DNA from 2 places in the Chryseobacterium sp. II3a genome. Region 2 is predicted to be linked to the other one. Evidence: riboswitches for the same ligand, from Rfam matches in the RefSeq annotation. Region 2 holds a riboswitch; the other holds the start of a gene.
What was found. A riboswitch is a leader RNA that binds a small molecule or an ion and turns the genes downstream of it on or off. The one in region 2 is predicted to bind thiamine pyrophosphate.
Positions count from the first base shown of each region.

Region 1 (15,955 bases), on a different contig from region 2:
GATAGATTCCATAAAAATTGTCTGAGGGCAAATCCACCCGCAGAAAATTCTTCCGAATGCAATCGTAAAAACGATAATAAAAATTAAAGATGCGATGGCACCTAAAGTAAGGATAAAAAAGTCTTGTGGATAGAAAGGCTGTCCAAAGATGAAAAACTCTCTGTCTATCACATTGAACATCAACAATGGGTTACCATTGATTTTGATGAACGGTAATGAAAAATAAATGATTAATAATAGATAGCTTACAATGTTTCTATAGTTGGTGTATTTCCCTTTTGGTTTCCTTGGAAAAACCCATCTTCTTTTACCGGATTGCTCCATTGTCCCGATAGAATCTCTGTAAGTTTCAGGGTCCAGAACCTGTCCCTGTCCGCCTCGTACTTCTATTTCTTCTATGTCTGACATATTGTAATGTGTTTAAAAAAGAAAAAACATAATTCGTTACTATTTTTAAGGTAATAACAAATTATGTTTTTTTCATATGTTTCTAATTTTTCTAAATTATTCTTTTTCCCAATGTGCTTCAGTTCCTTGAGGAGCTGCTCCTCCTTGAGCCTGAGTCACTGGTGGTAATTCCTGGTTGATGTGATATACATAGGCTGCAATCTTTTCAATTTCAGCTCCAGAAACTTCTCCATTTTTACCGAATGCTCTCATCGCTGGGTTAGTAGGAGAACCATTCCAGTCCATGTGGAATACGTTTTTGAATAACGTCTTCTCAGGCTGGTTGATCCAGAAGTTATCAGTCAGGTTTGGACCAATACCTCCACTACCGTCTTCTTTGTGACAAGATGCACAGTTTGTTTTGAATAATTCTTTACCTTCTGCGATATTATCAGCTGAATATTTAGCTGTTTCAATCGTTACAGGAGGCTGAGATTTTTGATATTCTTCAATGCTTGCTAATTGCTCTTTGTATTCTTTTTCATATTCGCTTAACGGGTGAGCGAAATCTGTGAAAGAATAAGCTGCAATATATACAATACAAAAAGCAGTCCCAAAATAGAATAAACCTACCCACCATTTTGGTAATTGGTTATCCAACTCCATGATTCCATCGAAACCATGGTCAATAAGGATATCTTTTTCTTCTGTATCAGATTGCTTTTTAAAGGCAGCTGCATACATTCTTTTGAAGAAAGGAATTTTCTTTTCAGCTAAATAAGCCGCTTTCTCTTCCGGAGATAATTTTTTGAATTTGTTATTTTCAACTAAATCTCCAATAGCACTGTGGATAAAGGCAAGGATACCAGCTATCACAACAGTTCCCCAGAAGTAAGGCGAAGCTAGGAACGCATAACTCTGTACAAACAAATAATAAAAAACTATTAAAAGTCCGATTATTATCAAGATGTTTACAACAACAGGTGTTCTTTGTTTCATAAAAAATAGTTTAATTTTTTAAATTAAAATCGTCGTCTTCATCCTCTCCTAGGGGAGCTTCTTCTTCCTCTTTGTAATATTTCTTAGGCTTGCTAAAAACATAGATTACCAGAGCTACGAAGAACAGCATAAAGAAAATCAGAGCCAGTGTCTGGTAGAAGCCAGCATTTTCTGTATTGGATAATATATCTTTAAAGTTCTGAGGAATCATACTAACCTTTTAATGTTTTTAGTTATTACTTGCTGTTTTAATTTCAGTTGTTTTAATATCTGTTCCTAATCTTTGAAGATAAGAAATAAGAGCAATAATTTCTTTTTTCTCTAATTCTCCCTGAGGTCTCTTAGCATAAGCTTCTTTCAAGTCATTTGCTTCAGAGAAGATATCTTTTACAATTTTTGCCGATTGGTTGTTTGCCCACTTATCTGCAGAATCAATTTCAGCTTTTGTATAAGGAACATCAAATGTGTTCTTCATAAGCTTCATTTTATCTACCATTTTAGATCTGTCTAAGTTAGTAGCAATTAACCAAGGGTAACGAGGCATGATAGAACCTGCAGAAGTAGATCTTGGGTTATACATGTGCTTATAGTGCCAAGAGCTTGGGTTTTTACCACCTTCTCTATGTAAATCTGGTCCTGTTCTCTTAGATCCCCAAAGGAATGGTCTGTCATAGATGAACTCTCCAGCTTTAGAGTACTGTCCGTTTTTACCGTTGAATCTTGTAATCTCATCTCTGAACGGTCTGATCATCTGAGAGTGACAAGCGTTACATCCTTCACGGATATAAATATCTCTACCTTCAAGCTCAAGCGGTGAATAAGGTTTTACCGCAGAAATTGTAGGGACACTTTTCTTAAGAGTAAGAGTAGGAATAATTTCTACCATACTTCCGATGGAAATAGTAAATAATGATAATACTGTTAAAAGTAATGGCATTCTTTCCAACCAAAGGTGGAATCCTTCTCCTTCTTTACGTTTGTTACCAATATTTGCTAATGCTGGTGCTTCAGCAGGAACTTCTTTCTGGAATGATCCTTTTCTTACGGTAGCAATTACGTTAACAATCATTAGGATAGCTCCAGAAATATAGAATAGCCCTCCTAAGAATCTCATTTTGAAGTAAGGAATAATTGCAGTTACTGTATCCAACCAGTTTTTCCATAATAATGTTCCATCCGGGTTGAATTGCTTCCACATTAATCCTTGTGTGAATCCAGAAATATACATTGGTACTGCATAGAAAATGATTCCTAAAGTACCTAACCAGAAATGCCAGTTAGCTAATTTTACAGACCAAAGTTTTGTTCTCCACATAATTGGTACCAGGTAATAGATAACCCCGAATGCCATGAAACCATTCCATCCAAGAGCTCCTAAGTGTACGTGACCGATAACCCAGTCTGTAAAGTGGCCAATTTTGTTGATGTTTTTAGTTGCTAAAAGCGGACCTTCAAACGTCGCCATACCATAACAAGTAACAGCTACTACGAAGAACTTAAGAATAGGATTTTCTCTTACTTTATCCCAAGCTCCTCTCAAAGTAAGAAGACCATTTAACATTCCTCCCCAAGATGGTGCGATAAGCATAATAGAGAAACCAGTTCCTACTGCCTGTGCCCATGCTGGAAGAGCGGTATACTGAAGGTGGTGAGGACCAGCCCAGATATATACGAAGATTAGTGACCAAAAGTGAATAATAGACAGTTTGTATGAGAATACAGGTCTGTCTGCAGCTTTTGGTAAGAAGTAATACATTAAACCTAGAACCGGAGTTGTCAATACGAATGCTACTGCATTGTGACCATACCACCATTGTACGATGGCATCTTTTGCTCCTGCATATGCAGAATAAGACTTCCAGCCAGAGAAAGATAATGGAACCTCAAGGTTGTTGAAAATGTGAAGCATTGCTACTGCTACCCAAGTTCCAAGATAGAACCAAATAGCAACATAAAGGTGTCTTACTCTTCTCTTTGAAATAGTGAGAATCATATTAGCCCCGAAAATGATCCATGAGAATGCAATCAGGATGTCGATCGGCCACTCATGTTCAGCATATTCTTTAGAAGTGTTAATACCCATAAAGAAGGTAATGAACGTAGCAACAATCATAAACTGCCATGTCCAGAAGTGAATCCAAGATAATGTATCACTATACATTCTTGTCTTCAATAATCTTTGCGTAGAGTAGTATACCCCTACATAAACAATATTACACACGAACGCAAAGATCACGGTATTGGTGTGCAACATTCTGATTCTACCAAAACCAAACGCTCCATGAGTGTTTATTAACCCTTGAATATTACCCGATGCCAAACTTTTAATGGTTGTATCATCTGTACCGAATAAGAATTCAGGTAATTCAGGGTAGAAAAGCATTAATGCCGCCGTAAGCCCGAACGTAAATCCTATGAAACCAAAGATAATGGTCGCATAGAGGAACGCACGGACAATACTATTGTCATAACTAAACTTTTGTGTTTCCATATCAACTATTCACTATTTTTCTCAATTTTTATTATTTTCTCCTATTTCTTTCTCGTCTTTATTTTTGTCGCCAGTTTCATCTTTTTCCTTGACTTCGTCATCGAAAAGGATCCTGACAGCAGGAGATTCATCATCTTCAAACTGCCCTTTTCTGGCATACACTATAAATACGACCAGGAAGATCGCAGCTAAAGAAACACTGCAGACGATCATTAAATATAGAATATCCATTGGACAACAAAATTAACCTATTTTCGGGGTTCAAATTTAGTGAAAAATAATGACATTCATCACGAAATGCCGATTTCAGCTAATTTAAAATCAGTCTAAATAAGCGGGTTTAAGCCCGGTTTTTGAAGTATTTTCGACCTAGTATCCAAGTTGAAACTGTAGTAAAAGTAACTACTGTAATGGAACTTACAGGCATGATAATTGCAGCAAAAAGCGGATGCATGTGGCCTGTAACAGCGTAACTTAACCCAACGATGTTATAAAGAAAACTGATTATAAATGTCATTTTCACAATAGTAATCGAGCCTTTACAAACGTTCAGGTAGTTGTCTAAAGTAACTACTTTTTCACCATTCATAATGACGTCAGAAGAGGGGGTGAAGCTGTTAGTATCATCAGCGATGGCAATCCCTACATTACTCTGTTTTAATGCTCCTGCATCATTCAGTCCATCTCCTAGCATAGCCACTTTCATGTGCTGATCCTGAAGGTTTTTGATATAATTCAGTTTGTCTTCCGGGCTCTGGTTGAAAGCCATTCCTTTGTAGTTTGGAATGAGTTCTTTAAGCTGGTTTTCTTCTGAGGAATTATCCCCGCTCAAAATAAATATTTTGTAGTTGGTGAGTTTATTAAATAAGTCTTTAAGCTTTGGTCTGTATTCGTTCTTAAAGATAAATTTTCCTAAAAATTCGTCATTTTTGCTAATGTAAACCGCGGTTTCAAGATTCTTGGGTTCCTGATTGTTGTAGCGGGCAGAACCGATTTTATAATCATTTCCTCTTATGCTTGCTACATAGCCTTTTCCTGAAATTTCCTGGAAGTTTTCAACCGGGAAATAGTTGTCATTAAGCTCTATAAATTCATAAAGAGACTTTGAAAGAGGGTGATTGGAGTTCTTTAATAATGTTTTGATATTCAGTTGGTCAAATTCATTAATCTCTGAACCTTCGTACCTGATGTTGGATTTTTTTCTGTGGGTAATGGTTCCTGTTTTATCAAAGACGATAGTGTCTAATTTGGCGATTTTTTCAATCGTTAAAGTATCTTTTACATAAAACTTATTTCGACCTAAAATCCTCATAATGTGCCCAAAAGTGAATGGGGCAGACAATGCAAGCGCACAAGGGCATGCAATGATGAGAATTGCTGAAATAACCTGGAACATTTTCTCTAAATCGATGAATGCCCAATAAATTCCTGAAATTAAAGCGATGCCTAAAATGATGAAGGTGAAATATTTACTGATATTGTTAGTCAGGGTATCTAGGCCGGTCTCGTGTTTCTTGAAAGCTTCTTTGTTCCAAAGCTGAGTAAGATAACTCTGATCCACATCTTTAATCACTTCCAGTTCCAGTGATGATCCTACCTGCTTACCTCCTGCAAAAATTTTGTCACCAGGCTGTTTGCTGATGCTTTCACTTTCTCCTGTGATAAAACTGTTGTCAATATTTCCTTCTCCGTTGATCAGAATAGCATCTACCGGGATGATTTCCTGGTTTCTAACTAGAATTCTGTCACCTACTTTTATTTCAGAAAGAAGGATGTTTTCCTGTTTTCCTTCAAAGTCTACCTTGGTTACGGCAATAGGATAAAATGATTTGTAATCTCTATCATAAGAAAGAGCGCTATACGTTCTTTTCTGGAACAGTTTTCCCATCAACATGAAGAAAAGAAGACCACATAGGGTATCAAAATATCCTGGGCCATAATCTGTTGCCACTTCATAAATACTTCTTCCGAAGAGAACGAATATTCCTAATACAATTGGGACATCAATGTTAACGATTTTATTTTTTAAACCATACCAGGCGGATTTATAATAATCGGAAGCAGAATAAAATACGACCGGACATGCCAGTAAGAACATCAGAACTCTGAAAAGTCCTTTATAATGTTCCATCCAGTAATCTTCACCTCCTACATATTCCGGGAATGCTAAAAACATTCCATTTCCGAAAGCAAAACCTGCAATCGCAAATTTTACAAGAAGTGATTTATCAAGATGGTCGACATTTTTTTCTGCAGTTTCAAGACTGATAACAGGTTTGTATCCTAAATTGGTTAAGAAATTAGCTAGTTCGCTTAATTTTAGATCATTATGGTTGAATGAGATCTGTAAGGTCTTTCTGGTAAAGTTAACCTGTGAATACTTAATATAAGGATTTAGGGTATGAAGGCTTTCTAGTAACCAGATACAGGAAGAACAGTGAATTACAGGGATTTTAAAGGTAACAAGGCTGGTGTTTCCTTCAGAAAAATCTGTGATCTTTTCAAAAATTTCCGGAGTGTCTAAATAAGCGAATTGAGTAGAACTTTCATCGCCCGGACGAATTCCTGCTCCTTTATTAAGTTCATAGAAATTACTTAAATTGTTTGTATTCAGAATTTCATAAACAGACTTACAGCCATTGCAGCAGAAAGTCTTTTCATCAAACAAAATTCTCTCTTTTTCTATTCCTTGACCACAATGAAAACAGTTCTCGCTCACCTCCCTAAATTATTGAACTACAAAATTATAACAATTTTTTTTGTTTATCGAGTTAAAAAGTTCTATTTTTGTGATAAATATCATATAAAATGCCGCAGGAACAACAGATAGCCATTGAAGAGAGGTTCGCCAGAGTTTTTAATGATAAATCATTTAAGGAAAGACTTTCTAGCGCAGATTTTGAAAAATATATTAACGGTAAAAAAAGATTGAGTTTTCAGAAACACGATACTATTTTCGAGGATGGAGAGACTCCAAAAGGGGTGTTCGTTCTTGAAAAAGGAGCCGCTAAACTTTCAAAATCAGGAGCATTTGGGAAAGATCAGATTTTAAGATTTATCAAAGAAGGGGATATTATCGGCTATCGTTCTTTGCTTTGCGGGGAAAATTTCCAGGCCAAAGCAGAAGCTATGACAGACATTGAATGTGTTTTCTTACCAGCAGATATCTTTATGTATCTTTTGGAGGTAGATCCGCAATTGTCTTTCGTAATGCTTCAGAAAATTTCTTACGAATTAGGAGAATCTTCCAATACCATCACGTTCCTTGCCCAGAAAACGGTAAGAGAAAGGCTGGCTGAAATATTGCTGCTTCTAGAACAGAAATTAGGGGTAGACCCGGAAGGGTTTATCAAGATCTCTTTAACCAGAGAAGAAATTGCCAACATTATTGGTACTGCTACAGAAAGTGCCATCCGTCTGATCTCAGAGTTCAAACAGGATAACCTGATAGAAGTTGACGGACGAAACATTAAGATTCTGAATCACGATAAACTCATGAAACTCGGTCACGTAGTTTTGTAAAAATCATAAAAACTTAAGTCGGCTAAATGGCCGACTTTTTAACTTTTAAAAATAGATAAATTATGTCTGTTCACTCTGAAATTAAAAAAGTTACGACTGAAACCTTGCGTAGAATGAAATTCGACAAGGAAAAAATAACAATGCTTACTGCTTATGATTTTACCACGGCAAAGATGGTAGATGCAGGTGGAGTAGATGCTATTTTGATTGGAGACTCTGCAGCCAATGTAATGGCAGGTTTTGAAACTACATTACCTATTACATTAGACCAAATGATCTACCATGCTCAAAGTGTGGTAAGAGGAACGGACAGAGCTTTAGTAGTAGCAGACCTACCATTCGGAACATATCAGAGTAACCCTGAAAAAGCCTTAGAGTCTGCTGTAAGAATGATGAAAGAAGGAGGCGCTCATGCCGTGAAAATTGAAGGCGGAAAAGAGATCTCAAAATCTATTAAAAAAATTATCAATGCTGGGATTCCGGTAATGGGACATTTAGGATTAACTCCACAGTCTATATATAAATTCGGAACGTATAAAGTAAGAGCAAAAGAAGAAGCAGAAGCTGAAAAACTGATTGCTGATGCACAGCTTTTAGAAGAACTGGGATGTTTTTCTGTAGTATTGGAAAAAATTCCTGCTGAACTTGCTAAAAAAGTGACTGAGAGTATTTCTATTCCTACTATTGGAATTGGAGCCGGAGCTGATTGTGATGGTCAAGTGTTGGTATATCATGATATGGTAGGAATGAACAAAGGTTTCAGCCCGAAATTTTTAAGAAGATACCTAGACCTTTACACAGAAATTACAGGAGCTGTTTCTCAATATGTAAAAGATGTGAAGAGCGTAGAGTTCCCTAACCAAAACGAAAGTTATTAAAATTAATTCATGCAAAATCAACAACAATCTGCCCAGGGAATATTATCTATTGCAGCATTAATCTGTCTTGCTATAGGCTGGTTCAATTTATTTTCACCTGAAATCAATCACTTGCTTTCCAGAAAAGTATTTTATGTGCTGATAGGAGCAAGTTTCTTTATTCAGGCGCCAATGCTTACCAATAAAAACTTTATGTATGCAATGTATGCAGCAGCAGGAGTTTGTGTAGTTGGAGCATTGCTTCCGGACAGTTCAATGATTGCAGGACTTAAAACAATTGGTCTTTTGGCGGGGATTATCCTTTCAATGTCAAATAGAAACAGAAATAGATAGACTGAATGAAGGAGCAGATTGTATATGAAGACAACCACCTTCTGGTAGTGAATAAGAAAGTCGGTCAGCTTGTACAAGGTGATAAGACCGGTGATGAATCACTATTGGAATCTATCAAGAATTTTATAAAAATAAGAGATGCTAAGCCGGGGAATGTTTTTCTCGGCTTGGTTCATCGTATAGATCGCCCCACTTCAGGCTTGGTGATTTATGCCAAAACTTCAAAAGCGCTTTCCCGTCTTACTCAAATGGTGAAGAATCGTGAAGTTAAAAAGACGTATTGGGCGGTAGTGGGAAAGGAGATGATTCCACAGAGCCAAAGACTCGTTCATTATTTAAAGAAGAATGAGAAGAATAATAAGGCAATTGTTTTCCCAAAAGCGACAGAAGGAGCTAAAGAAGCAATCCTGACTTATAACGTGATCAAGACTTTAGATAACTATTTGCTTCTCGAAATAGATCTTGAAACCGGAAGACATCATCAGATCCGGGCTCAGCTATCTAAGACAGGTATTCCTATCAAAGGAGACTTAAAATACGGTTCTCCACGTTCCAATCCGGATGGAGGAATTAATCTTCATGCAAGAAAATTGGAATTTATTCATCCTGTTACCAAAGAAAACATTGAAATTATAGCTCCTGTTCCACAGAATGATGCGGTTTGGAGAGCTTGCGAAGAATAAAAAAGAAAATTCTGCTGAAAAGCGGGATTTTTTGTTTCCGGAAAATTTGATTTTGCCCATTCTCAAAAAATAACTAACTTCGTCCCACACTTTAGGGGTGTCTGTTCATACAGACTGAGACTTTACCCTTTGAACCTGATCTGGATCATACCAGCGTAGGGAAAAGTAGATGACTTTTGCTGTACATTCTATTGTACAATAATGGCCATTCCTAAAGTATATTTAAATCATTAGGAATGGAACTTATAATCAACCACACCCGAAAAACATTTGATATACTTCCTGAAAATCTGGAAGCATTATTGGCTATGGAGTTACCTGGAAAGAAGAAAGGTATTGCTGTAGCCATCAACAATCGTATTATTCCGCTGTCTGCCTGGGCGGAAACTTCCCTTAATAATCTGGATTCAATTTTAATCATTACTGCCACTCAGGGCGGATAATTCTCATACTTAATACCCATATTTATGGCTCATTCAATTACATGTTCGCCATTTCCGAACTCAAAGAAAATTTATGTTGAAGGAAAAATTCATCCTATCAATGTAGCAATGCGTGAAATACAACTTAGCCCTACCAAGCTGACTAATGGAAATTTTGAAGAAAATGCTCCGGTAACCATTTATGATACGTCAGGGCCTTACACTGATGAAAATGCAACCATCGATATTCAGAAAGGACTTCCAAGAATAAGAGAGCAATGGATTCTGGACAGAGAAGATGTTGTGATTTTGGATGGAATTACCTCAGAATACGGTAAAGCACGTCTGGCAGATCCAAAACTTGATGCATTACGTTTTTCCTACGATCATAAACCTAAAGTGGCTCAGGAAGGAAAAGAGCTTACCCAGCTTTATTACGCGAAGCAAGGCATTATCACCCCTGAAATGGAATATATCGCCATCAGAGAAAACCAAAGAATAGAACAATTGCAGTCGGTTCCGAAAGAAATGGCCTGCCAGCATATTGGAAATAGCTTTGGTGCTAATACTCCTAAAAGTAAGATCACTCCGGAGTTTGTAAGAGACGAAATTGCGGCTGGAAGAGCCATTATTCCAAATAACATCAATCACCCTGAAAGTGAGCCGATGATTATTGGAAGAAACTTTTTAGTGAAAATCAATGCCAATATTGGAAACAGTGCTGTTTCTTCAAGTATTGATGAAGAAGTGGAAAAGGCAGTTTGGGCTTGCCGATGGGGAGCAGATACCATTATGGATCTTTCCACAGGAAAAAATATCCACGAAACAAGAGAGTGGATTATCAGAAACAGTCCGGTTCCCATTGGTACCGTTCCTATTTACCAGGCACTTGAAAAGGTAAAAGGAGTACCGGAAGATCTAACGTGGGAGGTTTTTAAAGACACATTGATTGAACAGGCTGAACAGGGAGTTTCTTATTTCACTATTCATGCCGGAGTTTTGCTAAGATACATTCATTTAACGGCAAACAGAGTAACAGGAATCGTATCCAGAGGAGGCTCTATTATGGCGAAATGGTGTCTTTACCATCACAAGGAAAACTTTTTATACACTCATTTTGAGGAGATTTGTGAGATCATGAAGAAATATGATGTGGCTTTCTCTTTGGGAGACGGTCTACGTCCGGGCTCTATTGCTGATGCCAATGATGCTGCACAGTTTGCAGAACTGGAAACATTAGGTGAGCTGACAAAAATTGCCTGGAAGCATAATGTACAGGTGATGATTGAAGGTCCAGGACACGTTCCGATGCACATGATTAAAGAAAACATGGAAAAACAATTGGAAGTGTGTGATGAAGCTCCTTTCTATACATTAGGGCCTTTAACCACAGATATTGCACCGGGCTATGATCATATTACATCAGGAATCGGGGCTGCTATGATCGGATGGTTCGGATGTGCAATGCTTTGCTATGTAACACCAAAAGAACATTTGGGTCTTCCGAACAAAGATGATGTGAAAGTGGGGGTAATTACTTACAAATTAGCTGCCCACGCTGCAGATTTAGCAAAAGGACATCCAGGCGCACAATACAGAGATAACGCATTAAGTAAAGCAAGATTTGAATTCAGATGGGAAGACCAGTTCAATCTTTCATTAGATCCGGATACGGCAAGAGCTTATCATGATGAAACGCTTCCTGCTGATGGAGCTAAAATCGCTCACTTCTGTTCTATGTGCGGACCAAAATTCTGTTCTATGAAGATCACTCAGGAAATCCGTGAATCTGCTGAACAGGGAATGTTCGATAAATCGCAGGAGTTTATAGAAAATGGAAAGGAAATTTATATATGATTCTCGTCATCACTCCTGAAAGTTCAGTTCCTAATGAATCAGCGATCATCAATCAGATGTTTCACGATGGGCTGGATTTGCTTCACATCAGAAAACCATGGATCAGCCGGAATGAAATGATTGAATTTATCAACAGTATTGATTCTTTATTTTATGGACAATTAGTGCTACACAGTTATTATGACCTTGGAAAAGACTATGGAATTCCAAGATTTCACTTTAGAGAAGAAGACCGAAGGGAGGGAAAATATAGACCTTTTATGAATGGAAATACAATTTCAACCTCTGTTCATGATATGACCACTTTTAATGATTTGGAAAAAGAATGGGAATATGCTTTCATAAGCCCATTCTTTCCAAGTATCTCCAAAAAAGGATATGGAATTGATTCAAAAGTGATTGAACGTTTGAAACAAAGAAACAATCCGGATGTAAAGCTGATGGCTTTAGGAGGAATTGATGTGGATCGTATTCAGGAAGTCTTTGATCTTGGAGTAGATGGTGTAGCTTTATTAGGAGCGGTTTGGGAAAGTGATGAACCTTTATCTGTTTTTAGAAAATGCAGGAGAATTATATAGAGAATAATTTTATAAATCAGCCCTCTTTATTGGGAACACATTCATAGTTAATATGGAAAAATTACAATATATCTCACAAGGAAATACGAGGCAGGAACAGGAAGTAAATATCCGAAAAGCCTTAGATCATGGGATAAAATGGGTACAGATCCGTTGGAAAAATGCCCCTGAAAATGAATTAATGAGCCTTTGTGAAGTTTCAAAACAGCTTTGTTCAGAATATCAATCAATTTGTATCATCAATGATAATGTTCAATTAGCAAAAATCATAGATGCTGATGGGGTTCATTTAGGATTAAGTGATGGTTCTACTGAAGAAGCAAGAATTATTTTAGGCGAGAGTAAAATCATTGGCGGAACAGCTAATACGATTTCAGATGTTCTTCAAAGAATGAATGAATCATGTGATTATATTGGTTTGGGACCATTAAGATATACTTCTACAAAAGAAAAGCTCAGCCCTATTCTTGGATTTGAAGGCTATCAGGAAATTATAGATCAGCTTCATGAAAAGGGAATGATGATTCCTAAAATATTTGCGATTGGAGGAGTGAGCCTTGAAGATATTCAATTGTTACAACAGATCGGAGTTTATGGAGTAGCGGTTTCAGGTCAGATTACTAACCGTCCGTCTATCATTAATGAATTTAAAAAAGCAATGATATATGCATAATCAAAAATTAATAATAGCAGACAGAACCTTTGAGTCGAGATTGTTTTTAGGAACAGGAAAATTCGGAAGTCTTGAAGATATGGCAGCCTCTGTTGTTGCTTCAGAATCTAATATGGTCACAATGGCGTTGAAGAGAATTGATGCTCAATCGGCCGAAGATGATCTGCTAGACTCGTTAAAAGGAACGAATGTTCATCTTTTACCCAATACTTCAGGGGCAAGAACAGCGAAAGAGGCAGTATTGGCAGCACAATTAGCTAGAGAAGCCTTAGAAACCAACTGGGTAAAACTGGAAATTCATCCGGATCCGAAATATTTATTACCCGATCCTATTGAAACGTTGTATGCTACCGAAGAGTTGGCCAAATTAGGTTTCGTCGTAATGCCTTACATTCATGCTGATCCGGTTTTATGCAAACGTCTTGAAGATGCGGGAACAGCTGTAGTAATGCCTTTAGGTGCGCCTATTGGAACGAATAAAGGGTTGAGAACATTAGATTTCTTAGAAATTATCATCAGCCAAAGTAATGTACCTGTTGTTGTAGATGCCGGAATTGGAGCACCATCAGATGCGGCAAAGGCAATGGAGATGGGAGCAGATGCTGTTTTGGTGAATACCGCTATTGCAGTGGCCAGGAATCCTGTAAATATGGCTGTTGCATTCAAAGAAGGTGTGATTGCCGGAAGAAGAGCCTTTGAATCAGGTTTAGGAGCTATAGCAAATCACGCCGAAGCATCAAGCCCGCTAACGTCATTTTTGTTTGAATAAAAATAAGAGTAATGAATAGTTTTAAGGAGGTTTTCGAGCAATACCAATGGGATGAAGTAAAAACCAGACTTGAAAAAGTAACCCTATCTGAAGTTCGAAATAGTCTCCAGAAGAGAAACAGAACATTGGATGACTTTCTGAATCTGCTTTCTCCGGCAGCATCACAGGAGCTGGAATTGATGGCTACTATGACAAGAGCACTCACTCAGAAACGTTTCGGGAAGACCATTCAGCTGTATGCTCCATTGTATCTAAGCAACGAATGCCAGAATATCTGCACATACTGCGGATTCAGCCTGGATAATAGCCTTAGGAGAAAAACACTTTCAGACTCTGAACTGATGATTGAAAGTGCTGTTTTAAAATCAATGGGAGTCAATCATGTACTTTTAGTAAGTGGAGAAGCCAATAAAATCGTAGGCGTTCCTTATTTTCAGAATGCTGTTCGTTTACTGAAGCCTCATTTCTCCAATATTTCCATTGAAGTGCAGCCTTTAGAGGAGGATGAGTATAAACTTCTTCATGAAGAGGGGGTTCACTCGGTGTTAGTATACCAGGAAACTTATCATCAGGAAGTATATAAAGAGTATCACCCGAAAGGTAAAAAATCCAATTTTCATTTTCGCTTAGATACGCCTGACAGAGTTGGCAGGGCCGGAATCCATAAAATGGGACTTGGTGTACTGCTTGGGCTGGAAGATTGGCGTGTAGATAGCTTTTTCAACGCTCTTCACATCGATTATCTCCAAAAGCAATATTGGAAAAGCAAATTCTCAGTATCATTTCCAAGGTTAAGACCGGCAGAAGGAATTATTGAGCCTAATTTTATTATGGAAGATAAAGACCTGCTTCAACTGATCTGTGCCTATAGAATCTGGAATGAAGATCTAGAAATATCTATCTCCACAAGAGAAAATGAAACCTTCAGAAATCATGTTGTTGCATTGGGAGCTACAACGATGAGTGCGGGTTCAAAAACCAATCCGGGAGGATATGCTGTGGATAAGGAATCTCTGGAACAGTTTGAAACCAGCGATGAAAGAAGTATGGAGGAAATTAAAGCTATGATTAAACAATCAGGATATGATCCGGTAATGAAGGATTGGGATTCTGTTTATAGTGGTGCTTAAATAATATAGTTCAAAATGCAAGAGGATATATTTAAAAGATACAGCCGCCAGATCTTTATTGATGAAATAGGATTAGAAGGACAGAAGAAAATAATGGCTTCAAAAGTTCTTGTTATAGGTGCTGGTGGATTGGGTAGTCCAGTGATTCAATATCTGGCAGCGGCTGGAGTGGGAACCATAGGCATCGCCGATTTTGATAAGGTAGAACTGCATAATCTAAACCGTCAGATCATTCATACTGAAAGTGAAGTAGGGACACTAAAAATAAAAAGTGCTGAAAGGTTTGTGAATAACCTTAATCATCAGGTGAAAGTAATTGGTATTGAACAAAAGATTGACGCTTCCAATGCCTCAGAAATACTTTCTCAATATGATATTATTGTAGATGGTTCAGATAATTTCTCAACAAGATATCTGGTGAATGATGCCTGTGTAGAATTAGGCAAAACATTGGTGTATGGAAGTATTTTAGGATTTTCCGGACAGGTTGCTGTGTTCAATCATCTAGGAAGTAAGAACCTGAGGGATATATTTCCTGAACCTCCTCATGATGAAGAAATGCCGGATTGTGACAGCTTGGGAGTTTTGGGAGCTCTTCCAGGAATTGTAGGGAGCATGATGGCACTTCAAACCTTGAAAATCATAGCAGATTTCCCTATAAATCTTAATCAGTTGACATTGATTGATACACTGAACTGGAGATTTCAAACGTTAGATTTCTAAATGGGTTAGATTTTTTCTCGCAGATCACACAGATTTCGCAGATCTTAATGTGCTATAACTCTATAAAAAAAATGCGTTATCAGCTAAAGCTGCGTGAGATATAACTTTCATTATTATAGATCAATAGAAATAAAAATGAGGCAGTAATCGTATCACTGCCTCATTTTTGGTTATTAATCATTTAAATCTATTACTGTCCTTGCTGCATAACACCGCCGTTATCCTCTTTCTTGGTTTGGTTCAGGATGTTTGGATCCTCTTTCGCTAATTTGTTTCTTGTTGGAATTTTATAATTGATGGAAATTCCAAAGTTTCTTGTGTCATATTTACTACTGATCATTACTGGTGTTCCAGATGGTGGATTAGAACGTACCTGCATCATCTGTCCGTTGAAAATATCATTGGCAAAAACTGAAACTGTCAGACGGTTGCTCATAAATTTCTTTGTCAGCGTAAGATCAAGCGAATTGTTGAATGGCTTCTCTGCGGTAAAGTAGAAATATCCTGCTT
Region 1 covers NZ_JBYPZJ010000008.1:105,783-121,737, reverse strand. Annotated here, with positions in the region: gene ccoG (cytochrome c oxidase accessory protein CcoG) at 1-408, opposite strand, end outside; gene AC3HD6_RS18015 (cbb3-type cytochrome c oxidase N-terminal domain-containing protein) at 505-1,386, opposite strand; gene AC3HD6_RS18010 (cbb3-type cytochrome oxidase subunit 3) at 1,397-1,597, opposite strand; gene ccoN (cytochrome-c oxidase, cbb3-type subunit I) at 1,616-3,877, opposite strand; gene ccoS (cbb3-type cytochrome oxidase assembly protein CcoS) at 3,899-4,090, opposite strand; gene AC3HD6_RS17995 (heavy metal translocating P-type ATPase) at 4,218-6,596, opposite strand; gene AC3HD6_RS17990 (Crp/Fnr family transcriptional regulator) at 6,686-7,399, shown strand; gene panB (3-methyl-2-oxobutanoate hydroxymethyltransferase) at 7,462-8,277, shown strand; gene AC3HD6_RS17980 (hypothetical protein) at 8,287-8,610, shown strand; gene AC3HD6_RS17975 (RluA family pseudouridine synthase) at 8,616-9,293, shown strand; TPP riboswitch at 9,377-9,472, shown strand; gene thiS (sulfur carrier protein ThiS) at 9,530-9,736, shown strand; gene thiC (phosphomethylpyrimidine synthase ThiC) at 9,761-11,572, shown strand; gene AC3HD6_RS17960 (thiamine phosphate synthase) at 11,569-12,150, shown strand; gene AC3HD6_RS17955 (thiamine phosphate synthase) at 12,203-12,823, shown strand; gene AC3HD6_RS17950 (thiazole synthase) at 12,816-13,592, shown strand; gene thiH (2-iminoacetate synthase ThiH) at 13,604-14,722, shown strand; gene AC3HD6_RS17940 (HesA/MoeB/ThiF family protein) at 14,738-15,445, shown strand; gene AC3HD6_RS17935 (outer membrane beta-barrel protein) at 15,636-15,955, opposite strand, start outside.
Region 1: another riboswitch for thiamine pyrophosphate. It lies ahead of thiS (sulfur carrier protein ThiS); the one in region 2 lies ahead of thiM (hydroxyethylthiazole kinase).

Region 2 (15,955 bases):
CTCTTTTACCTCTACCGTTCAAACCAATTCTGATGGAACAGACCATTTGGATCCGGCCCAGCTGAGAGGACTAGGACCAGACCAGGTATTGGTATTGGTTAACGGAAAAAGAAGACATACTTCTGCATTGGTCAACGTCAACGGAACACCGGGAAGAGGAACTGTAGGAACCGATTTAAATGCTATTCCTTCCTTTGCCCTGAACAGAATAGAGGTCTTAAGAGATGGAGCGGCGGCACAATATGGTTCGGATGCTATTGCAGGGGTGATGAATCTTGAATTAAAAAGAGATACCGGAAAATTAACCGGACAGATCAGCTATGGTGGAAATTTAACGCCTGCGGCCAATGACCATACCGGAAATTTTGACGGCCAGAATATTCAGTTAGACCTGAACTATGGAAATAAAATCGGAACGAAAGGCGGTTTTTTCAATATCACCTGGTCCTCACAGTTCAGAAATCCTACCTATAGAGCGGGAACAGAATCAGGCGCAATCTATAATGCTTACAATGCTATTGAACAGCGTGCATTGAAAGATGGTGTGAACCTTTCTTCTCTGTTTAGTAATATCAATAATACTCCCAATTCGCAACAGATTATCGATTATGTTCATCAGTATGCTCAAGGGGTAAACTATTTTACCCCTGGCCAATTGGCTGGTATACAGGGAGCCACTACTATTCAGGATATAAAAGATGGAGCGGGAAATGTTATTCAGAAAGGACTTCAGTCTTTATTAAATTTTGATGTTACTGATCAGGAATTGGCATACAGAGGCCTTACCAGAAAAGATTTCAACATGCAGGTGGGGCAGTCTAAGCTTAATAATCACCAGCTTTTTATCAATGCCGAGGTTCCTGTAAGTGATAACTGGAAAGTGTATACTTTTGGTGGATATAGTTTAAGACATGGTGTTTCCGGAGGATTTTACAGAAGACCAAGAGAAAGCAGAACTTTTACAGGTTTATATCCTAATGGTTATCTGCCACAGATCGGAACCGATATTCAGGATATCTCACTAGCAGCAGGTGTAAAAGGAAAATGGGAAGGATGGAATATTGATTTCAGTAATACTTTTGGGCAGAACTCGTTTACCTATAATATCAGAAATACTGGGAATACTTCTTTAAGATTTGCTTCTCCTAATGAATTTGATGCCGGAGGCTTAAGGTTTACCCAAAATACCATCAATTTAGATTTCTCTAAAAAGTATGATGTACTGGAAGGATTGAATGTGGCATTTGGAGGAGAACACCGCTTTGAAAACTTTAAAATGACAGCAGGTGAAGAAGCGTCTTATACCACGTATGATGTCCTGGGAAATCAGTGGAACAATGCTACCCAGCGACCTACAGATTTCTTTGGAGCTTCTCTTCCGGGAGGTTCACAGGTATTCAGTGGATTCAGACCTGAAAATGCCGTTAACAAAAACAGACAGTCACTGGCAGCTTACGCAGATGTAGAATTGAACTTTACGAATTGGTTATTGGTGGATGCCGCTGCGAGATATGAAAACTATTCAGATTTTGGATCTACATTTAACTATAAATTGGCTTCAAGAATCAAGGTTGCTCCTAATTTCAATGTGAGGTTTGCAGGATCTACAGGATTCAGAGCACCATCTATTCACCAGATTTATTATAATGTAACTTCTACATTATTTACAGGAGGCCAGCTTCTAGAAGTAGGAACATACAGCAATGATTCTCAATTGGCTGCACAGTTGAATATCCCAAAACTGAAGCAGGAAACGTCAAAATCTGCCAGTTTAGGATTTACCTATAAAATTCCATCCGTGAATTTGACTTTCACAGCAGACGGATATTTTACAAAAATTGATAACAGAATCATTCTTACGGATCAGTTTTTAAGAAAAGATGTGCCTACGGATGCTCAAAAAGAATTTGATAAATTAAATGTGAATGCCGCTCAGTTTTTCACCAATGCTATAGATACGGAAACAAAAGGGTTGGATATTGTTATTGCTCATAACGCAAGATTTTCAGGGGTAAAACTGGATAATAATTTTGCCATCAACCTGAACCAGACTAAACAGGTAGGTGAAATTCACTCTGCAGGACTGCTGAAATCTCCTGCTCTTGAAAAGGTTTATTTCTCTGAAAAATCTAGAATTTATCTGGAAGAGGCTGTGCCTAGAGTGAAAGCAAGTCTCTCCCATACGCTTACATGGAAAGGAGCAAGTTTATATCTTAGAAATACTTATTTCGGGAAAGTAACCGGGGCAGATGTTCTTGATGCTAACGGAGATGGAATCATTGAATTTAATGAACATCAAACAATAGGAGATAAAATCATTACTGATATTTCTGCGGCCTACCAGTTTACAAAAAATGTAGGACTGACTGTAGGGGTTAATAATCTGTTTGATATTTATCCTACCAAAAATCTACCAGCTTCAAGTAACAACGATCAGTTTATTTACTCCCGTTCTACTTCACAATTTGGGCAGAACGGAAGGTATGTGTTTACAAGACTTAATTTCAATTTTTAATCAAAATTGAGAGGTATAAAAATCGGAACCTAAAAGTGGGTTCCGTTTTTTATTATAGTAAAAACTATCATTCTGAATCATCTGTTAAAAGAATCTCCAGACAATAATAAAGATTTCAATAACTTCCTTACTCCCAAGTCTTCAAATCATAAGCAGCTTCCCAGAATTGATACTCCATTCTTGATGCAGTGATAAAGGCTTCTGTCATTTTTTTTCTGGTTTCTTCGGTGCTATTTTCAGCTATTTTATCACAGATGGCAATGGCTTCATCCACTGCTGCTGAAAATTCTTCTCCGGCATACGTGGCAATCCATTTTTCATATGGGTTGTTCACCGTATTTTGAATCTCGTAAATATAATTTCCAACTTCACGGTAAATCCAGAAGCAAGGAAGGACTGCAGCAACTGCAATTTCCACAGATTCCAGAGCTGCCGTACTTCTCAGAAAGTGAATATAATGGTGGCAGGCAGGTTCTAAAACCCCTTTATCACTCAAGCCAAAATCTTTGAAGTAAGATTCATGCAGAGCATTTTCTACTATAATGGCATTTTCAGCGAAACGCATAAAAGTGAGTACATCCTGAAGATCAGTAATCTTTGCCGCAATGAGTGATAACGTTCTTCCAAAGTGTTCCAGATATAAAGAGTCCTGAGCCATATAAAAGCGGAATTTTTCCTGTGGTAGTTTACCATCGGATAACTCTTTGATAAAAGGCATATCAAGGATCGATTGATAATGTTTTTCTATAGCGTTCCAGGTTTGTTCAGACCATTTCATTTTTGATAAGTTTTTGAGGATTAAAAAAGTGGTTCAACGGTCCGTTTCCATGACCTGTTTGTACATCTATTCCGTTTTCTATGGCCTGGTAGATATATTGTTGTCCCAGAGAAACTGCCTCGTAAAGAGATTTGCCCTGAGCAATATAGGAAGCAATGGCAGATGAAAGTGTACAGCCTGAACCGTGGGTGTTATTAGTATTCAATTTTATTGTTTTGAAAGAATGGAAATTCTCATGTTCATCATAAAATAATGATGTAATCTCTGAGGTTTCCTGATGACCGCCTTTAAGGAGAATTGTTTTACAACCCAGGTTTTTGATTTTTTTTCCGGCAGTGTATAAATCTTCCAGCGTTTCTACTTTCATATCAGCTAAAATAGAAGCTTCATCCATATTGGGAGTGATGACATCTGCAATGGGGAAAAGTAATGTAGTGAGTGCTGTGATGGTTTCATCTTCAATTAAACGGTGTCCACTGGTAGCAACCATTACAGGGTCAAAGACAATAGGTATTTTAGGGTATACTGCTAATGTGGAAACAATGGTCTCTACAAGTTGAGGTGTATGAACCATTCCTATTTTTATAGCATCAGGAACAATGTCGTCCAGAATTGCTTTTATTTGATCAGCAACAGCTTCTACAGGAATAGGGTATATTTTACGTACTCCTTGTGTATTTTGTACAGGCAAAGCCGTTAACACTGATGTTGAAAAGCAGCCTAAAGCAGAAGCTGTCTTAATATCAGCCTGAATACCGGCACCGCCGCTTCCATCAAAACCTGCAATAGTTAATACTGAAGGATATTTGTATTTTTTCATTTTACAATTTCATTTTTTAATTCATATGCTGCTTTTTGAGGATCAGCAGCACTGCATATAGCAGAAACTACAGCAAGGCAGTCTGCTCCTGCATTGATGACGGCTTTTGCATTATTCAGTTGAATGTTGCCTATCGCGACCAAAGGTTTTTCTGTAAGCTGTCTGATTTGAGTAATACCTTCCAATCCCCATTCTGTAATAGTATCTGTTTTGGTTTTTGTTTTGAAAACAGGACTTATTCCCAGGTAGTCAGCAACTGTAGTTTGTTCGTTGTAAAGCTGATCCAGGTGTTCTATAGAATAGCCAATTATTTTATTTCTGATCAAAGACCGTTGTCTTAAATCTTGAGGAGTTGCATCGCTGTTACCAACATGTATTCCCGCTGGATTTACTTTTTCAGTAACGGTGATATTATCGTTGATGATAAGAGGGACACCATATTTATCTGTAATTTCTATAAGCTGTAGGGCCTTTTGAAGGAATACCTCAGTGCTGTCTTTTTTTTCACGAAGCTGTATCATGTCCACACCTCCTAAGATCGCTTGTTCTGCAACTTCCAGAAAGTTTTTCCCCATACAATCTGCTTCAGAAATTACCAGATATAATGAGTAAGGAAAAGTATTGATACTCATGATATTTCAATTTTCAAATGTCTGGTAAATTCTTCTTCTGTAATGTTGTAGAGTTTGTCTATCAAATGAAGCTGAAGACTGCCCGGGCCTTTACTCTCACGAACAGCCAGTTCGCCTGCTATTCCCAATAATGACATTGCAGCGGCAGTACCCGTTACCTTATCTTCTGTAACCCCTATAAATGCTCCGATTAATGCCGTTGCAGAACATCCCAGACCCGTTACTTTGGTCATGAGAGGATGCCCGTTTTTGACCCGTATAGATTGATGTTGGCTTATAATAATATCTGTTTCACCCGAAATACATACAATCGGGTTATATTGGTTAACCAGAATTTGTGCAGCTTCCACAGCATCATTACTTGCTGCGGTACTGTCTACTCCTTTGGTTGCTCTTGTATTGGTTTTAGCGAGTGCGATAATCTCAGAAGCATTACCTCTTATTACTGTAGGATGAAATTGTAACAGCTGATGCAATATCTGATCGCGAAAAGAAGTCGCTCCTGCACCTACCGGATCCAATACCCATGGTTTATGGAGGATGCTAGCAGTTTGAGCGGCCATAAGCATAGAGTCAGCCCAGTATTCATCGAGAGTGCCAATATTAATAACCACTGAATGGGCTATGTTGATCATGTCTTTGATTTCAGAGTGGGCGTGTGTCATAATCGGAGAAGCTCCTGCAGCCAAAAGAGCATTGGCTGTATTGTTCATGACCACATAGTTGGTTATATTATGAACAAGGGGAGACTTTTGTCGTACAAGTTGAACTTGTTCCCAAAGATTATTTTTCATTGTTATGATTATAAATAAAAATAGCTTTAGGAAAAAATCCGGAACAAAAAGACATAAGAAATCATGTCGTTTTACTTTTCCCTACGTCGGTGTAAGCCGTATCAGGTTCAAAGGGACTCTCTCAATTCTTTTCAGAATACCCCTAAAGCAAAACAAATGTATAAAAATTATAAGAGGAAGCAAAAACCTTTAACAGATTTTGTAGAAAGTACATTATCTCTCTACCAGCTCTTTCACCGGTTCTCCATAATGATCAATTTCTGTTTTGTTAATTTGTAGTAACTGATACCATTTTCTAAAGGCTCCCATAAATACAATAAGCATAAGGACCATTGCTGTCGCCGCTAATGCAGCAAGCAAATACTGTTCTTTGGGAATATATATAGAGGTTACCTGAATATAGCCTGCCCAGAATGTAATTCCGGCCATAAAAACTCCGGGAATAGCTGAACATAATGCATATCTCCCTCTGTTCATCCTGATCAGCATCGTTGTGCAGACAATAAGTCCACAGGCTGCCAATAGCTGATTACTGATTCCAAATAACGGCCAGATACTGTTTACATTCCCTGTATACACCAGATATCCCCAGGCAAAAGTGAAAAGAAGACTGCTGATAATGATTCCGGGAATCCAGTTTTTATCATTAAATTTTGGAACTACAGATCCCAGCATTTCCTGTAGAAAGAAACGTCCCACCCTTGTTCCTGCATCAATAGCTGTAAGGATAAACACAGCCTCAAACATAATCGCAAAATTATACCAATAGGCCGTCAGCTGATCCATATATGGTATTTTATTGAAGATATGAGCCATCCCAACCGCAAGGGATACGGCACCTCCTGTTCTGCCATAGAGGTCAATTCCAATTTTCTGTGAATAATAATCTATATCTACGCCATGTAGAGAAGGATGAGTTGCAAGGAATGAATCATAAGCCTCTTTTGGGGTATTGATGGCAAAATAATCCCCCGGCATCAGTGTACAGGCTGCAATAAGTGCCATTAATGCTACAAAACCTTCTACAAGCATGGCCCCGTAGCCTACAAAAAGAATTTCTCTTTCTTTATTCAGCATTTTGGGAGTTGTCCCTGTAGCAATCACAGCATGGAATCCGGAAATCGCTCCACAGGCAATGACAATAAAAATAAAAGGAAGTACCGGTCCTCCAATAATGGGGCCTCCACCATTTACAAAAGTTGTGATAGCAGGCATCTGTACAGTAGGATGTATAACAATTACCCCGATAGCCAGCATAATAATAGTTCCTATTTTTAAATAAGTGGAAAGGTAATCCCTTGGAACTAAAAGAAGCCATACCGGTAATACAGAAGCAATAAAACCATATAAAGGAATGGCAATGGAAATTGTTTTAATATTCCATGAAAATAAACTATTCATAGTTGGATTCTGCATCAGCCCATGACCTCCGATAATTCCGGCAATTAATAGAATACCTCCTAAGATACTTGCAAACAGAACACTGTTCTTTTTATAACGCATAATCAGCCCCATAATGATGGCAATAGGCATGGTAATCACTACAGTAAAAAGAGACCATGAAGCTTCATGCATTGCATTGATGCATGCCAGAGATAGTCCTGCCAGGGTCAGAACCAGGATAAAGAGGATTGCAAAACCTGCTACTGTTCCTGTTGCTTTCCCAATTTCTTTTGAGGCAATGGTAGCAAGGCTTTGTCCTTTGTGTCTCACGGAAGCAAAGAGGACAACCATATCATGAACTCCACCTCCCAGTACACAGCCTATCAGAATCCATAATGCGCCAGGAAGATAGCCGAACTGTGCAGCGAGAACAGGCCCCACTAATGGTCCAGCCGCTGCAATAGCTGCAAAATGATGCCCAAAAAGTACATTTTTATTAGTGGCTACATAATCTTTACCGTCTGCAAATTCTACAGCGGGAGTCATATTTTGATCATTAAGTCTGAGAACTTTATTGGCAATAAAAATACCATAGAAGCGGTAAGCTATTGCGAAAATAAGCACAGAGGCAAATATGAGGGTAAGTGCATTGATATTATTTAAAGAATCCATATTGCTTATTTTTTTTAATGAATAAATAATTAAAATATTGTTTTATTGTAAATAATTTAAACAATAGCCAAGGTAATTATTTTTCAGTTAAAAAATATGAATATGTATATCAATCTAGCATATTTGTTATTTTGTGTTGATTTAAATGTTTTATTTACAGTTGTTTGTGTTTGTTTTATCTCCGAGAATGTATATTATTTCTTTTGGGAGATAATAAAATCAACCATCTGATCAACCATTTTATCAAGGGCCGCTTTATCAGTTGTAGAAAAACTGTGCACACCATTATCAATGATAATTAGCGATGTCTCTACTTTTGCATGTTTAAGTTTTCTGTATAATTTTTTAGATTGGCTTAAAGGAACAATTTTATCTTTGTTCCCCTGAACAATTAAGGTTGGAACACCAGTCTTAGTATAAGTTGCAGGCGAGATGGTTTTTAGATAGTCAATGGCTCTGTCCTGATCTTTTTTTAAATCATATCCTGAGATACCTTTTACGAGGCCTTGTTGTAAGCTGACAATCTTTTTGGAGATCATTCCCACCATAGCTACCGGAATTGTTCCCAATCTGGTATGGAAAAGTTTGTTAAGCTCAACAGGTCCGTAATGATCAACCACATAATTTACTTTTGCCGAATAAGGAGATAGGTCAGAATTTCCTTTGAACATATCATCCGGAGTATAAGCTGCTACTAAAGAAAGATGTGCTCCAGCTGATGCTCCAAACAGGCCGATATTGCTGGTGTCAAAGTTATATTTCTCGGCATTTTTTCTTACCCATCGTACAGCATCCTTGGTATCTTCTAATGGAAGGGGGAAGTGGATGTTGTCATTTAGAAGGGTATAATTGATACTAACTACTGCATATTGTTTTTCCATGAGTTTGGCAATCGCTGTTTCAAGATAATTATCAGTGTAAACGGCTTTACTGCCTTCTATCCATCCGCCTCCATGAACATAGATTAAGACAGGAAGCTTACCAGAAAAATTCTTGGGTGTATACAAATCCAAGGCAAGTGAATCTCCCTTTTTACCTGTTTTGTAGATAATATTCTCAGAAACCATTGCTATATTCGGTAGAAGTGTACTTTTTACCCGTTTAACTTTTTCAGGGGATTGTGAAAATGACTGTGAAAAAGTGATCTGAGAAGAACTTAGAAATAAAATAAAAAACAGGCTTGTAAAAAACCTGTTCATTGATATGTAGTTAAATAATGTCATACTATTTTTTTTTGAGGGAATCTTATTTTACTAACTCCTCAAAAAGTTTACCAAAAGTAGAATTCAGATCCTTAGATTTTCCGGGATGAGGTCTGGAAGTTTGTACAACAGCACTTCTTACAGCAGTCAGCCAGCGGAAACGCTCAGGAATATCAAGCAGGGCAATAGGACCACCTTCTTTATCACCATTGGCTATTTTCTGGAAGCTTTCGAGGTTTTGAATGACATCATCATAATCCAGTTTGCTGTGCATCAGCTTGAATTTATCAGGACATAAATAGAATTCTATTCGGATAAATTTCTCCTTTTTTGAAAACATAACCAGTCCGATATTGAAAAATTCTTCTCTCTCAACCTTGGGTACTAAGCGTATTACCGCATATTCATATATTTTATCCTCTTGCATTTTTAGCTTCATTTAAAAAGATTTGAGAATTTTCTAATCGGGTCTTCATGAACTGAAAATAAATTTCGCGGATTTCTTCAGGGGTTTCATCTGCATCATTCCAGTGTAACCAGTCTTCAGGAATAGCATTCACAATATCTCTGAAAAGAGTTTCATTCAGTACTTCATGAGCAAACTTATCTGCTTCATCCAGCTTATGAGCTTTAGGGAGAAGAACATGGTCTTTTACATATTTGAAAGGTGTTTTTGCAGCCGCATCAAAATTTTGCCATGAATGATGGAAATAGAAAGAAGCTCCATTATCAATGATCCAAAGTTCCTTATGCCACATCAGCATATTCGTATTTTTAAAGGTACGGTCAATATTGGTAATAAAAGCATCCAGCCATACCACCTTTGAAGCTAAAAGCGGATCAATTTTTACACTCGGATCATAAGTGATAGAGCCTGATAAATAATGTAATCCAAGATTTAACCCCTCGGAAGATTTTAATAAATCCTGTATTTCTTCATCCGCTTCCGTTCTTCCAAAATCAGCATCAAGATTAATAAAAACCAGTTCAGGAATCTTTAATCCTAAAGCTTCCGTAATCCTTCCGCCTATAAACTCAGAGATCAGCATCTTAACTCCATGACCGGCGCCACGAAATTTTAAGACATATTTAAAATCATCATCAGCTTCTGCCAGAGCAGGAAGTGAGCCTCCTTCTCTCAATGGCAGAATGTAACGCATCACGGTTACTGTTCTTAAATTCTGCATAAAGCAAAAATAAGGTTATTTTTAATGAATTCTTTATACTTAACAAAATAAAGTCCATCAGATAAATGAGTAAGCTTTATTATACTGTGGATCTGTTGTACTTGGAGATAAGATATTCAGACAAAATATTCAGTTATTTATTGAATGATAAACATCAATTTTTATAATAAATTTCTCACCTGTTGAGCAGGCTGCAGATAACAAAAAACGTAATTAAAAACAAAAAAAGTAAAGTTTTTTTCATAAATTACAATTAGTATTCTAAATATAAAGGATATTGAATAAAAGCCAATTATTTTATGAATTTGATTAGTGAAAAGAATATTTATTTAGAAAATAAAGAAACAAAAGGTTTCCTTGCTGATGCTTTTTATAATGATGCTCAAAAAAAACAGCCTTTGGTTATTTTTGTCCATGGATATAAAGGATATAAAGACTGGGGAGCATGGGATTTAATGGGCGAAAAGTTTGCTAAAGCAGGTTTCTTTTTTGTAAAGTTTAATTTTTCTCATAATGGAACTACAGTAGATGATCCTCATCATTTTGCTGACCTTGAATCCTTTGGGAATAACAATTATACCAAAGAATTATCTGATTTGGGGGTTGTTATTGACCATTTTATTCAAAATTCACACGTAGATTCTGAAAAAATAATTCTGATAGGGCACAGTAGAGGAGGAGGGATCTCTATGATTAAAACTTTTGAGGATGAGAGAATCAATGGATTGATTACGCTGGCCAGTGTAGATACCTTAGATCGTTTTCCACAAGGTGACTTGTTTGAAAACTGGAAAAAGGAAGGTGTGTACTATTCTTTAAATGGGCGTACCAAACAGGAAATGCCTCATTACTATCAGTTTTATGAAGATTACGAAAAGAATATACATCGTTTTGATGTAGAACGGGCTGCTGAAATGGCTAAAGCGTATATGCTTATCATTCATGGAACGCATGATGAAGCTGTAGATGTAAAACATGCTGAACATCTTCATATTTTGAATCCAAATTCAGAACTTTTTCTTATCGAAAATGGGAACCACACTTTTGGAGCCAAAGAACCTTGGACAGACTCTCATTTGCCGGAAGATCTGGAGACTGTAACTGAAAAATGTATTGCTTTTTTGACCCAATATTTAAAATAGAAAATCATTATTATGGAATTTCGACGATTGAGATTTAAAAATAAAATGAGAAGAAATCACGTTGTAATATAATAATCACATACTAAATATCATTATGAAAAAAGTTATTATGGGCGCACTAGCGCTAACATTAGCAGGAACTGTTGTTTCCTGTAAAAAAGAAGCTAAAACAGAATCTTCTGTAAGCACAGACTCCTTAGCTACGGTACAGCCAAAAGATTCAGCTGTGGCACCAAAGACAGATTCAGCTTCGGTTGCAGCTCCTTCAAAGACTGCTGCAGTTGAAATTATTACCAAAAATGATGGAAAGTATCCTCATGATATCAAATTATTCGAAGACAAGAATTTAACTGAAAGATTGAAAAAATTGGTAGGAAAAGATTATGATGAAATGATAAAAAATTTCAACGTAGAAAGTCCTATCGTATCTGAAGCTGGGATCTATAAACTGCATGGATGTAAGCAACATGATTGCCCTGGATATGCTACTTTCGTTTACTATGATTCCAAGAATGATAACCTCAATGTTTCCATCGATAAAAACGGTAAGGCAACTGAGTTTGCAGAAAAGGGTAAAATTACCATTTCAAAAACATTAGATACTAAATAATTATTTAGTGTTCGTTGTAGCAAAAAAGGAGTGAAATTTTCACTCCTTTTTTTATTGAATTATTGTTCGATTTTTACAGCATTCTTTTTTACAGATTTTAAAAGACTTCTGAAGTTTTTCATGGTCATCATTTCGGTTGTTGGAGTGAAAATGTTTGCTTTTTCACCTTTATCCACTGAAAGTTCCGAATATGCTTTCAATGAATATATTTTTTTCATGGTTTTAATATCATAGATGTCCATCATAGCAAACGTTTCATTTTTTTTATATTCATACAGCTCGCCAGCTGCACGATCTAAACCGTTATTGACTTTCATGGTATAAATATTGACCAGATAATTAAAATCAGAGTTGTTTTTCAAAGTCTCGAGATCTTCCATTTCCGGTTCAAATGGAATACTGTTCTGGATTATATTTTCTGCTTTGGCTGTTTTTAAATCAAAAGCATTGCCATTGCTTAGATCTTGAAATAGTTTCATAACTTCTTTACTCATCATTTCTCTGTGGTAAGACTCTACCCCAGTTTTGATGTTGTTAATCAGCCATTTTTTGTCTTTTGAAAATACTAATGATTTACTGTAAATCCCATAATCTTTTTTTACATGAGTAATATGACAGGACTGTAAAGTGATTAATAGAACAAGGAATAAGATCTTTTTATTCATGTGGTTGATCTATTTAATTAAAATCTTCCAGGCTTCTTCAATTTTGCTTTCCAGTAATAATTTTTGTGCATCCAGATGAATAGCTGTTTCTGAATAATATTCTCCGGATGGTAATACTTCAACATTAGCCAGCATTCCCAAATCATTTCCTGTAAATACTTTACTGTATTTGATCGCATCGGGTAAAAGATCAAAACCAATTCCTTTTGTTACTAAGGGTTTAGGGACTTCAAAAAGGTTGTTTTCGTTATTTCTGGAATACCAGTTGCTGCCTAGACGGGCTACCATATCCAATTTTTCCTGATCCAGGTTTCCGGCTTCATTCAGGTATTCTTCTCTGATATGAATCTTCTGAACTTCACAGATGACAAGATTTCCTGCTCCCCCCTGATCGCCTAAAGATTTTACTTCTAAAACTTTGCATTCAAAATTTACAGGGCATTCTTCAATCAGTTTGGGTTTTACCAGATCGGCATCTTTCATAGTCAATCCGGATTTTACAAATTCATTCACTCCTGTTTCATATTCTGTAGAAGCCAAAGAAATCTGTTGTACAATCGGAAAATTTACAGTTCCAATGACCACTTCCGCTACTTCCAATACATTTTCAAGGGTGTGCTTGGTGGTATTGTCACGCACTCTCCTCGATGGTGAAAAGATCAGAATCGGAGGAACCGTACTGAACATATTGAAAAAACTGAATGGAGATAAGTTGCTGTTACCGTTTTTATCCACCGTAGAAGCCAATGCAATGGGGCGTGGTGAAACGGCTGTCTGCATAATGGTCTGAAGCTGTACGGAGGTTATTTCGGATGGAATTACTGTTTTCATATTTTATTTGGGCACTTAATTAAACTTAAGTATTCAATGTATGTTAAAAAGAAGATGCTTCGGCTACGCTCAGCATGACAAATCTAATACTAACTGTTATTTTACAGCATATTTATAGCGATGTCATGCTGAGCGAAGTCGAAGCATCTAACGTTTATTTTTTATCTTAAAGTGTTGGGATAATTTTACCAGAAACCTCACCGAAACCTACCCTCACACCATCTTTTTCGGCCCAGGCCTTCATGGTAACGGTATCGTTATCTTCAATGAATTTTCTTTCTTCACCGTTGCTTAATGATAAAGGATTTTGGCCTCTCCATGTTAACTCAAGCATAGAACCGAAAGATTTTGGATCACTTCCTGAAATCGTTCCACTTGCGTACATATCACCAACTTCTACATTACATCCATTTACGGTGTGGTGAGCCAATTGTTGGGTCATATTCCAGTACATGTGTTTGTAGTTGCTTTCGCAGATCAGGTTTTGTTCTCCGTTTTCAGGTTGAATATATACTTCAAGGTTGATATCGTAGTTTTTGTCTCCTTCAAATTTCAAATAATCTAAAACTTCAGGGTCCTGTGTAGGAGAAGCTGTTCTGAATGGTTCCAACGCTTCAAGAGTAACTACCCACGGAGAAATAGATGATCCAAAGTTTTTTGCAAGGAATGGTCCTAGTGGAACATATTCCCATGCCTGGATGTCTCTTGCAGACCAGTCGTTGAATACAACCATTCCGAAGATCGCATCTTCAGCATCTTTAATGGAAATACTTTCTCCCATCTCCGTATTTTTGTTGATGATGAAAGCCATTTCCAGTTCAAAATCTAACTGCTTACAAGGTCCGAAAACAGGTTTGTCAGCATCAGCAGGTTTTGTTTGACCTTTCGGGCGGTTAATTTCCGTTCCGGAAACAACGATAGAGGAAGCTCTTCCATGATATCCTACCGGTAAATGCTTCCAGTTTGGTAATAATGCATTCGCTGGATCACGGAACATTTTTCCTACATTGGTAGCATGCTCAATACTGCTGTAGAAGTCTGTATAGTTTGGAATGTGAACAGGCATCATCATTTTTACCTTATCAAGGTCATAGAAAGCTTCTTCAATTGTTTTTTGATCTTTTGACAAAGCAGACCCTTCCTGTAATAATGCCTGGATTTTGGTACGAACTGCATTGGTAACAGGTTTACCCAGTTCAATAAATTCATTGATAGTATAAGCTTCAAAAACATTATCGTCCAAGCCTTCAATGTCTTCAAAATAGCCAAGATCATAAAGGGTGGCAAGATCAATAACCTGATCTCCAATTCTTGTACAGCATCCGATATATTCTTTGTTGAATACTGCCACTCCGAAAGGAATATTGTGTATAGAAAAATCCGAATTTGAGGAATAGTCTACAAATGATTTCATAAGTTTAGATATTAGTTAGATTAAAATATCATCCTGAGAAACTTTCCCCGAATGTTTATTTTGCCTTTTTTGAGTAAGAGGCTTCATCAATCCATCGGTCTCTTGTATTGACATCAATGAGATAGAGAATGTTATCCTGTTGGGTAAGCAATAATGTTTTTGTAACAGGCATAGGGATTTTTTTGCCTTCAAGCACATCCGCTCGTAAAGAAATGATGTTCTTCTTTCTGACAATATCGCCGGTAAAGACATTGGAACTGCTTTCTCCGGTGGCTTTATCATCAAAAACCTCTACATAGGTGGCGTTGTTCCCTTTAATAACAATAAAATCTCGTTCTGTATGATCTGCTTCATCTTTAATGAAGATAAATTTTTTGTTGTCAATATCTACCTTTTCAAGATTCTGATTGATACCTCTTCTTGCTTCAAGTCTGTCCAGAACTGCATTCAGTGATCCATATTGTGCTTTTACACCTAAGGTTCCAAAGAATAAAATTCCAATTAAAAGTTTTCTCATTATGCTGTGTTTTATAAAAAAGTTTTGTCAGAACCTTGCATCCTGACAAAACTAAATATTTTTGGTTGTAAAATTAAAGATTTCCTCTTCTTTCCTGTTCTCTTTCTAATGCTTCGAACAATGCTTTGAAGTTTCCGGCTCCAAAACTCTGTGCACCGTGTCTTTCAATAATTTCGAAGAATAGAGTAGGACGGTCTTCTACAGGCTTAGTAAAGATCTGTAATAGATATCCTTCTTCATCATGATCAATAAGTATACCTAAGTCTTGAAGTTTCTTAAGATCTTCATCAATATGACCCACTCTTTGAGGAACCATATCATAATAAGCTTCTGGCGGAGCTGAAAGGAACTCTACACCACGCTTTTTAAGTTCAGTTACTGTATGAATAATGTCTTTGGTAGCAACAGCAATGTGCTGTACCCCTTCTCCCTCATAGAAGTCAAGATATTCTTCTACCTGAGATTTCTTTTTACCTTCTGCAGGTTCGTTAATTGGGAATTTTGCATATCCGTTTCCGTTGGACATTACTTTAGACATCAATGCAGAATATTCTGTATTGATCTGTTTGTCATCAAAAGAAAGGATGTTTACAAATCCCATTACTTTTTCATACCATTCTACAGTAGGGATCATTCTGTTCCAGTCTACGTTTCCTACACAGTGGTCTACATACAATAAACCAGCTTCTTCAGGCTTGTAGTCACTTTCCCATTTCTCATATCCAGGCATGAAAGCTCCGTTGTAATTTTTTCTTTCTACAAACATGTGAACAGTTTCTCCGTAAGTATAAAT
Region 2 covers NZ_JBYPZJ010000011.1:83,303-99,257, reverse strand. Annotated here, with positions in the region: gene AC3HD6_RS20725 (TonB-dependent receptor plug domain-containing protein) at 1-2,515, shown strand, start outside; gene tenA (thiaminase II) at 2,643-3,293, opposite strand; gene thiD (bifunctional hydroxymethylpyrimidine kinase/phosphomethylpyrimidine kinase) at 3,280-4,113, opposite strand; gene thiE (thiamine phosphate synthase) at 4,110-4,745, opposite strand; gene thiM (hydroxyethylthiazole kinase) at 4,742-5,539, opposite strand; TPP riboswitch at 5,601-5,693, opposite strand; gene AC3HD6_RS20700 (carbon starvation CstA family protein) at 5,753-7,594, opposite strand; gene AC3HD6_RS20695 (alpha/beta hydrolase fold domain-containing protein) at 7,789-8,793, opposite strand; gene AC3HD6_RS20690 (DUF3037 domain-containing protein) at 8,840-9,223, opposite strand; gene AC3HD6_RS20685 (HipA family kinase) at 9,210-9,983, opposite strand; gene AC3HD6_RS20680 (alpha/beta hydrolase family protein) at 10,283-11,125, shown strand; gene AC3HD6_RS20675 (Ivy family c-type lysozyme inhibitor) at 11,220-11,735, shown strand; gene AC3HD6_RS20670 (hypothetical protein) at 11,795-12,400, opposite strand; gene AC3HD6_RS20665 (flavin reductase family protein) at 12,410-13,231, opposite strand; gene fahA (fumarylacetoacetase) at 13,398-14,645, opposite strand; gene AC3HD6_RS20655 (hypothetical protein) at 14,701-15,162, opposite strand; gene hppD (4-hydroxyphenylpyruvate dioxygenase) at 15,236-15,955, opposite strand, start outside.